DNA from 3 places in the Halobacillus sp. B23F22_1 genome. Region 1 is predicted to be linked to each of the others. Evidence: riboswitches for the same ligand, from Rfam matches in the RefSeq annotation. Region 1 holds a riboswitch; each other region holds the start of a gene.
The links. A riboswitch is a leader RNA that binds a small molecule or an ion and turns the genes downstream of it on or off. The one in region 1 is predicted to bind S-adenosylmethionine.
Positions count from the first base shown of each region.

Region 1 (3,279 bases):
TGACCTCTTTTATTCGTCCAGTTATCGCTATTCTGCTCGGGGTAATGGCTTATCAATTCTTTGAAACGTCCTATGGATCTGCAGGGATGGTGCAAACAGTTATTTTAATTGCAGTGAGCTATGTTTTACTTGAGCGAGTAAAAGTACACCCGGCTTTTGTCATTGCGGGCTCGCTTTTATATGGTGCCCTTTTTCTAGGAGGATAAATGTTTAACTTAATGAATCATTTATCCCCTCTTTCTCGTATACAATAAGGACGAGACAGGAAAGGGGAGAGATCGTGAGCAATTATTCGATTGATGAATTCATAAGAAAAACGAAGCAGGATGAAGCTGAAAATGAGTTCTTTGAACTGGAAACAGAGCGTATATTAGAAGTAAACCTTTCTGATCAAGTATGGGCCAAAGCAGGATCGATGATTTCCTATAATGGTTCCATCAAGTTTGAAAGGGAAGGGATACTCGAACATGGTGTGGGAAAAATGTTTAAGAAAGCCTTCTCGGGCGAAGGCAGTTCTTTGATGAAGGCAGCCGGAAAAGGTCGTCTATACTTAGCTGATCAAGGGAAAAAGATTACTATTTTTGATTTAAATAATGAATCCATTACTGTTAACGGGAACGATCTTCTTGCCTTTGAGCCTGGCATATCATGGGATATTAAATTAATGAAAAAAGTAGCTGGCATGATGTCTGGCGGACTGTTCAACGTGACGTTAGAGGGCCGGGGAAGGGTGGCGATTACTTCTCACTATGAGCCATTAACTTTGCTTGTACGACCAGGGGATCCTGTCATTACAGATCCAAATGCGACGGTAGCCTGGTCAGGACATTTAAAGCCGGAATTTCGTACTGATGTAAGTCTAAAGACATTTATTGGCCGTGGGAGCGGTGAATCTGTTCAAATGGAGTTTAAAGGTGAAGGGTTTGTCATTGTACAGCCGTTTGAAGAGGTCATAACAACGGGAAATGGAAATTCATAAATTTTTCAAAAAAAATGAAGCATTCGCCTTTACTTCGAGATTGAAACATTGTAATATATAAAATAACTTAAAATTATAACGGAAACTTCTTATCCAGAGAGGCGGAGGGACTGGCCCTTTGATGCCCGGCAACCATCGAATTAATCTAAGGATTGACGAGAACGGTGCCAATTCCTGTAGAGTGTTATTTCACTCTAGAAGATGAGAGGATCGTACGGAAATTTACGACCCCTTTTCTTATACTGGATAAGAAAAGGGGTTTTTTGGTAGCTTGAACCGTCAAACTCTCTTAGGTGGAAGTTGCGTTAATGGAAAGGGAAGATGACAAATGGCAACAGCAATTTTTGGAGCAGGATGTTTTTGGGGAGTTGAAGCTTTCTTCGAGCGTTTCGAAGGAATTACACATACACGTGTAGGGTATACGGGCGGCCATGTTGAAAGTCCAACCTACGAACTAGTGAAAACAGGAACAACTGGCCATGCAGAAGCAATTCGTATTGAATATGACCCAGAAGTCATTACGTATGGCGGATTGGTTAATATCTTTTTTGAAGCCCATGACCCTACAACTAAAAATAAGCAGGGAATCGATGTTGGTCATCAATATCGTTCCGCTATCTTTTACCAAAATGAAGCTGAAAAAGCCATTGCTGAGGAGAAAATTCAGCAGTGGACAAATAAAGGGATTTTTAAACGTAGAATCGTAACTGAAGTTACACCGGCCCGTGAATTTTATGAGGCGGAAGAATACCATCAAAAGTATGCTCAGAAGAATGGCTCCTTTGCTTGCGGCATTGGCTGATCTTATTAAAAATCCGCTTCCTTTTAAATAAAGGAAGCGGATTTTTATGTTTATTCTAAAGTAGATTCGATTTCTCGATTTAATTTCTTCATTCTGTCTTTGATTACAGAAGTATCGGCAAACAGGTCATGGATCCCTTGATGCTTTTTCGTGAAGATGACTACAAGATAAGGAAGACCTAAAACAGCCATACTTATATAACGTCCTACAAACTCTCTGTAAATAATCTGCCCTTTCGTTAAGTGCTTTCCTTTTAATGATTCTACCGATAACCCCAGAGTCATTTTTCCTAATGTGGCCCGGAAATAGAAAGTCATTAATACAAAATAAAGAAAAAACACAATCGATTGAGTGATGTTCGCGGCGCTTAACAGCTCAATCCAAAGCTTGGCTTCGGATAGATTGGTTACTCTTAAAAGCGGGCGCGTGATGATTGAATTGATACTCCAAATTACAATTAAATCAATGATGTAAGCAAAAAAACGTGGAATAAAACCAGCGTATACGATACGGTGGATTTCGTTAAGGTTTGATGTCACAGCTTGATTTAAGTGATTGGGCTGATGGGTGGGTTCTACTGTATCCATCTAATTCCTCCTTTACTCAGAATACATGTACATTAATCTAGGACCTTGACGTTTCTCGATCATTTCGTTGATCCATTTTACTTCGCTTGTTGGCAGGAAACTTTTCATATCGATAGGAATACCGAACAACCTTTCTCCACTAGGCTGGTACTCAATTACTTCAGGATTCCCGCCGATTTCTTCTTTCAGGGCAGCTAACGCATCTTCTTCAAATCCGATGTTGTCAATTAGGCCATTATCTAATGCTTGCTGACCAGAATAAATACGGCCGTCTGCAATTTCTATTACTTCATCTTCAGGCATGTCACGACCTTCACTGATGACATCGACAAACCCTTGGTAGGACTCATCTACAAGCGTTTGAATAATTTCACGGTCTTCCTCTGTCATTTCTTTAGTTGGACTCATAATATCTTTAAATTCGCCGCTCTTGATGGTATTGAATTTAACGCCATATTCATCGGCTAATTCTTCATAATTTACGCTTTCCATAATAACGCCTAATGAGCCGGTAAATGTTTCTTCAGAAGCAAATATTTGATCCGCTGGAGTTGATATGTAATAGCCTCCAGAAGCAGCCATACCGCCCATTGAAACATATAGAGATTTATCTTCTTCTTTTAATTCATTCAGCTTGTCGTGAATTTCAGCACTTTCAAACACTCCTCCGCCTGGGGAGTTTACGTAAAGCAACACTCCATTAATGCTAGGGTCTTCTTTTATGGCTTCTAACTGTTCTAGTAAAGCTTCATGGTTATAACCTTCTCCCATAAAAGGATTAGATCCCTGGCCGCTCATTATTGTTCCCTCTACGGATATACGGGCTATACGATCCGAGGAGGAGCCTTCTTCAATAACTTCTTCTCTTGGTTTCTCATTATTGCTGTCTCCACCAAACAATCCTTGGGAAG
Region 1 is NZ_JBIEKE010000003.1:214,871-218,149, reverse strand. It holds gene ACGTNH_RS16235 (chromate transporter) at 1-206, shown strand, start outside; gene ACGTNH_RS16230 (AIM24 family protein) at 281-979, shown strand; SAM riboswitch class I at 1,066-1,187, shown strand; gene msrA (peptide-methionine (S)-S-oxide reductase MsrA) at 1,308-1,781, shown strand; gene ACGTNH_RS16220 (RDD family protein) at 1,832-2,368, opposite strand; gene sppA (signal peptide peptidase SppA) at 2,381-3,279, opposite strand, start outside.

Region 2 (3,279 bases), on a different contig from region 1:
TCGGAGTAGCACATATGCGTATGAATTTGTGTTTCATTCTTAACAGAAGAAGTGGCTAGTTTAAAAGCGTAGACCGCTTCATCCAGGTATTGCTGCTGTTTCTTAGGTTTAAGCGGCAAGCCTTCCCGTAAAGCAGGTTCATCAACTTGTATCATATGAATATGGTTTTCTTCTAAAGCTCTAATTTCTTTTTGCAGCGCTAAAGCAATTTGCTTGGTTACATCGAATTCGCTGATATCCTCGCGCACAAAAGACCAATTTAAAATTGTAATCGGCCCTGTGAGCATTCCTTTAACCGGCTTTTTGGTCAACGATTGAGCATAACTGATTTCCTTCACGGTCATCGGCTCGGTTAAAGCAACATCACCATAAATAATAGGAGGCTTCACGCAGCGCGAACCATAGGACTGCACCCAGGCATATTTTGTAAAAGCAAACCCCTCGAGTTTTTCACCGAAGAATTCGACCATATCATTTCGTTCAAACTCTCCGTGTATTAGAACGTCAAGTCCAATTTCCTCCTGACGTGCAATCCATTCTCTCATATTTGCTTCAATAAAGCTCTGATAGTCAGTATCCGTCCAATCTCCTCTGCGCCATTTAAGACGTCCTTGTCGGATTTCTGTTGTTTGCGGCAGACTTCCAATTGTCGTAGTGGGCAGTAAAGGAAGGTTAAAAAAGTTTTGATGAATGGATTGGCGCTCAGAGAAATGTTGTTCGCGTGTTGGTTCAACGCCTTTCCAAAATTCGACTTCCTTTTGTACATCTGTGTTATTTCTGATCTCAGACTGCCATAATTGTTCGCGGCATTCGGCTTGGAATGTCAGTTTTTCTTCAACCGTTTTTCTGCCTTTATTTAAGCCTTCTGTTAAAAGTTTAATCTCTTCCAGCTTTTGGTCGGCAAAGGCCAACGCATTCTTTAGTTGCGGATCTAATTCAGATTCCGTTTCAACCGTTACGGGTACATGTAATAAACTGCAAGAAGGTTGAACAATTAAGCGATCCTCATTTACGAAAGAACGCAGCGTTTCCAGCAGAGTCAATGAAGCAGAAAGATCATCTTTCCAAATGTTTCGCCCATTGATGACGCCTGCTGCCAACGTTTTTTCTGCAGGAAACCCGAAATTCTTTATTGCCTCCAGGTTCGCCCCTTGATCATGTACGAAATCAAGTCCAATTCCAGCTACGGGAAGAGATACAACTTCTTCATAATAATCAATGGATTCAAAATATGTTTGCAGTAATACGTTCAGACTGGAAAGTTTACGATCGATGGATTGATAGACATTCTTAAATACATTAATTTCATCCTTAGTCAGTGTTGTGGCTAAAATTGGCTCATCGATTTGTACCCATTCTGCTCCTGCTTTTTCTAGCTGTTGCAGGACTTGTATGTACAACGGTACGAGTTTCTCAACTAATCTCTCAAAGTCTTTGTCCTCAAAGCCTTTTGATAATTTTAATAAGGAAACAGGACCGAGAAGGACCGGTTTTCCTGTAATATCGAGCTTTTCCTTTGCTTCTAAAAAGTAGGGAAGCAGTCGGTTTTCTACTAGTTTTGGCTCCGAATCTGATGAAACTTCAGGAACGATGTAATGGTAGTTCGTGTTAAACCATTTTGTCATCTCTGAAGCTACAGCGTTTTTATTGCCACGAGCGATATCAAAATAAGTATGCAGGGAATTTTCGTCTTGCTGCTGAAAACGTTCAGGGATTAAGCCAAACATCACAGCTGTATCCAGGACATGATCATAGAGACTGAAATCTCCAACAGGGATTAAATCAATGCCCAGATCTTTTTGTTTCTTAAGGTCATAGAGTCTTAACTTTTCTAATTCAGTTTGAAGCTCTTGCTCACTTATATTTCCTTTCCAGTACTGTTCTAATGCTTTTTTCCATTCACGCTTTTCTCCAATTCTTGGATAGCCTAAATTTGAACTTTTTGTCATCCTGGTTCCTCCTTGTATAATAAAAAATCCATAAAAAAATCTCCCTTCTTAAAGAGAGATTGTTATGACAGCATATTTAAAATCGTCTGTTTAGACAGACTGATCCCATTACTTGTCCTAACACCTCCCTATTACCCGTAGGTTGTAGTGCGTCATCACCAGGCAGGTCTCCTGACTTAAGATCTTCACATTCCTGCGTCTTCCCATCTTTTATTCAAAAGAAAGTGACTTGCTGCAGGATGCTCCCTCTAACAGTGGCGGGACCGTGCCGGATTTTCACCGGACTTCCCTTTTAAGCTGAATAAGCTCTTATGAACTTAGCCAACACCTGAGTGATTTAAGATATTTAGTTTATCTAGCATGTGTATATAAAAAACCTCTCGGTGAGAGAGGTTTACACACGCACCTCTCTTATTTTTCAAAGCCTTCGCTTTGCTGGAATTAGCACCACAATCAAGTAGATCGGTTGCCGGGTTTCACAGGGCCAGTCCCTCCACCTCTCGAAATAAGAGATTCTATTGAATTGATTATAAGACTAGCATGGGAGGATGAAGCTGTCAATGGAGCATCAGGGTACCTGGTACCGAAAAGCTGTAAAAGAGCGAAGTGCCAAGTGGGAATTTCGGTACCTGGTACCCGGTACGCTCTTCGATTTTGTCCCAAGCTTTTAAAAGAATTTACATCGCCACTTCTTTTCCAGATTTTCTCGTTTCTTCTTCCTTTACTGGCTGAAGTTCGGTGATATGTGCTTTGCCTGGTTCGTTTAAGAAGAAACAAGCGATAAAGCAGCAAAACGCCATAATAGAAATTCCAAAAAAGAACAGCGAAGGATTCAGTACGCCAAGTACGGCTAGAAATAAAACAGAACCTACATTTCCATAAGCACCAACCATCCCGGCGACCTGTCCAGTCAAGCGTTTTTTCACAAGTGGCACCATCGAGAATACAGCACCCTCGCCAGCCTGTACAAAAAAGGAACACGTCATTGTCAATAGAACAGCAGCTACAATCGACCAATCGGACCCGATCTGAGCCATTCCAAGATAAGCGACGGAGGTAGCGGCCAACAAAATAATGAGAGTCTTCTTACGGCCAAATTTATCACTGAGCCAACCGCCTCCAGGACGGGCGATGAGGTTCATAAAGGCAAACGAACTGGCGATCATTCCAGCTCCGGCTACTCCCATACTAAACGTAGCTTCAAAAAACATCGGCAGCATAGAAATAACGGCTAATTCTGAGCCAAAAGTAATAAAATAAGCGAAGTCTAAAATAGCCACTTGTTTAAATGAATACTGTTCTTCTTCAGGGACGCCTTTTCGTAAATGAT
Region 2 is NZ_JBIEKE010000002.1:998,999-1,002,277, reverse strand. It holds gene metE (5-methyltetrahydropteroyltriglutamate--homocysteine S-methyltransferase) at 1-1,949, opposite strand, end outside; cobalamin riboswitch at 2,094-2,297, opposite strand; SAM riboswitch class I at 2,358-2,461, opposite strand; gene ACGTNH_RS12800 (NarK family nitrate/nitrite MFS transporter) at 2,627-3,279, opposite strand, start outside.
Region 2: it holds a riboswitch for S-adenosylmethionine, as region 1 does, so the genes downstream of both, metE (5-methyltetrahydropteroyltriglutamate--homocysteine S-methyltransferase) here and msrA (peptide-methionine (S)-S-oxide reductase MsrA) in region 1, are expected to answer to the same signal.

Region 3 (3,279 bases), on a different contig from region 1:
AAAAAGCCTAGCTGTGCTTCAATTTCCGGATGGTTGGTTGCGGCTAGTCCAGCTACTACGTCACTGTGTCCCGCGATAAACTTCGTTGCACTGTGCAGGACAAGATCCGCACCTAACTCAAGCGGTTGTTGTAGAGCAGGAGTCATAAATGTATTATCAACAAAAGTCAGGCAGTCGTTGGCTTTCGCAAGCTTACTTACAGCTTGAATATCGGTGATATTTAATAAAGGATTGGAAGGTGTTTCAATATACAATACCTTTGTATTCGGTTGTATAGCAGTTGCTACCTCGTGAAGATCTGTCATATTAACAAACGTATGCTCAATGCCAAAACGACCTAAAACATCATGAATCATTCGAAATGTACCGCCATATACGTCTTCTGAAATAACAACGTGATCGCCTTTTGATAGAAGCATGAAAGAGGTTGAAATGGCTGCCATTCCTGAAGCAAATGCAAACCCGCGTGTACCGCCTTCTAGATTAGCAATCGTATCTTCTAACGCTTCCCTTGTAGGATTTCCGGAACGACTATAGTCATAGATACCCGGGTTATCAAAGTCAGCCTGATGGAACGTGGAAGCTTGCTGAATCGGCACACTTACCGCCCCGGTTTCCCGGTCAAATTTGTGATCATTGTGAAGCAGACGAGTTTGAAACGTGTGATGATTAGTCATGGTAAATTTCCTCCTTTTTTAAGCTGGCCAGTGCTTGTTCTAAATCCGTTTTTAAGTCATCGACATGTTCAATTCCTACTGAAAAACGTAACAACCGATTACATACCCCGTAGCGCTGACGTGTCTCTTCTGGTATATCAGCGTGTGTTTGCGTGGTTGGGTAAGTGATGAAGCTCTCTACGCCTCCAAGGCTTTCAGCGAACGTAATGACTTCTAACTTTCGTAAAAATGGATCGACACAATACTCAGATTTCAGTCTGAACGAAAGCATGCCGCCGCGTCCCGGGTAAAAGACGTCCGTTATATCTTCATGCTCTTTTAAAAACGCTACGAGGAAAGCAGCATTCTTCTCGTGTTTTTCCATTCTTATAGATAACGTCTTCATTCCTCTCATAAGCAGCCATGAATCAAAGGGTGATAGTACGGCCCCGGCCGTATTCTGAAAATAACCTATCTTTTCACTCAATTCTTCATTTTTAGCAACCACTAGACCAGCGAGGACATCGTTATGGCCGCCTAAGTACTTCGTGGCGCTGTGAATGATGATGTCGGCACCTTCAGTAATTGGCTGTTGAAGGAGTGGAGTATAAAGCGTATTATCAACAAGCAGTAAAACATCATGTTTTTTAGCAATGATCGAAATAGCCGGTATATCTGCTGTGTGCATGAGTGGATTCGTAGGCGATTCAATGTAGAGCGCCTTCGTTTGCTCCGTTATGTAGTTTTCAATTTGTGAGAGCCGCTTACTGTCACAATAGATGAATTTCAGGCCATATTGATTGGAGAGATAGTCGAAGAATCGGTAACTTCCACCGTAAACGTCTTCTGAAACGACAATTTCATCCCCTGTTTTGAAAATGGATAAGGCCCCTTGAATGGCCGCCATACCTGAGCTGAAAGCGAAGGCTGCATTTCCTTTTTCTAGATCTGCTACGGATTGTTCAAGAAGCGTACGTGTTGGATTGCCTGTTCTTGTATAGTCAAAGCCAGTGGACTCCCCAAGCCCTGGATGTTCATAGGCGGTGGAAAAGTGAACAGGTGCGTTAATTGCTCCTGAAGCATCCCCGTTATTTTTTCCTGTATGAACTAATTTTGTTTCTGCTTTTCTACCACACATGATCATTCCCCGTTTCGTTGAAAAATAAAAAAAGCCTTCTTATAAGAAGAAGACTTTGTTGTTTAAATCCTTCTTCTTATCTTCCAAGTTGACGAATCAACTTGCTGGAGTTAGCACCTTACTGGTCGTACCAGTGGTTGCTGAGGCTTCGACGGGCCAGTCCCTCTGCCTCTCGTGATAAGAAATCAATATTCGTTATTTAATTCTTTCACCCTAATGTACACTACAGATAAAGGTTTGACAAGGGTATAAATAGAATTTTGCGAATTTTATATAGAAATTGAATCAATATAAACCTATATAGAAGGATATGTTACTGGATTAGAAAGTTATGAATAAATTTTGCCTTTTGAGGAAAGTTGATAATTATTGCAGGGTAATGATTAAACGGTAAGTGTATCTTATAAATAAGGAAAAGAAACAAAAATCCGATTGCTACTTCTTGCACAAGTTGTCAGGGACTATGCAGAATTGTTCATAGCAGTTAAAAACCAATCGAAAATTATCCGAAATGAAACCATTCTAATTGTAAAAATAATGGAGTTATATATAATAGGAAGAAACTCGGATTTTAAGGAGGAAATATTTTGGGATTTTTAGACGGTCTTATGGGCAATGCCAGTGAAGTGGATAAAGAAAAACTGAGCAAGGAATTAAAGCACGTTTTAATTAATGACGAAATAGTAGAAAGCGGATATAAGGTAATAAGGGACTCATTCATTTTCACAAACAAACGATTAATTCTAGTAGACAAACAGGGAATGACAGGTAAGAAAGTCGAGTACCACAGTATCCCTTATAAAACCATTACACACTTCAGTACAGAGACGGCGGGCAGCTTCGACCTTGATTCTGAATTAAAAATTTGGCTTTCAGGTCAGTCCGCTCCGATCGAAAAACTGTTTAAAAAAGACAGTCCGATTGAAGACGTACAGCGTACGCTTGCTCAATATGTACTGTAATAATGAGCTTTAAGAATAGAGTAGTCCCTTTCAATTGCTGAAAGGGAAGTTTAATAAAAGCTTGCGTCTAATATGGCGTAAGCTTTTTCTAGTTTCTACTATTGTAAGGCACTCCTCATTTTGTTCCTTCATACATTGGAAGGAGGGAGGGGGGATGTGTATGGCAGTGACTGAATTATTTACCCTTTATGTCATAGGGTTGAGCGGCTTTGTATCAAAGAGAGCAGGTTGGCTGCCACAGCAAACGGAACAAGTACTAGCTCCGCTGGTCTTAAATATTACCCTTCCTTGTTTGATCTTAGCTTCCATGAACTTCTCTGAGGAATTACATATTTTTGGGGATTTTTTCATGCTGATTCTGCTCTCCGGCTATGCTCTTCTCACAGCTTATCTACTTTCACTAAGTATTAAGAAACGAACAAAAGTTGGGGAGTCAAGAGGAGTTGTGTATCAGTCTTTAATGTTGTTTGGAAATCAAGGCTTTATCGGTTATGCGGTGTGTTATGCCTTATTCCGTGAGCAA
Region 3 is NZ_JBIEKE010000002.1:938,977-942,255, reverse strand. It holds gene metC (cystathionine beta-lyase) at 1-677, opposite strand, end outside; gene ACGTNH_RS12560 (methionine biosynthesis PLP-dependent protein) at 670-1,794, opposite strand; SAM riboswitch class I at 1,868-1,978, opposite strand; gene ACGTNH_RS12555 (PH domain-containing protein) at 2,382-2,756, shown strand; gene ACGTNH_RS12550 (AEC family transporter) at 2,917-3,279, shown strand, end outside.
Region 3: it holds a riboswitch for S-adenosylmethionine, as region 1 does, so the genes downstream of both, ACGTNH_RS12560 (methionine biosynthesis PLP-dependent protein) here and msrA (peptide-methionine (S)-S-oxide reductase MsrA) in region 1, are expected to answer to the same signal.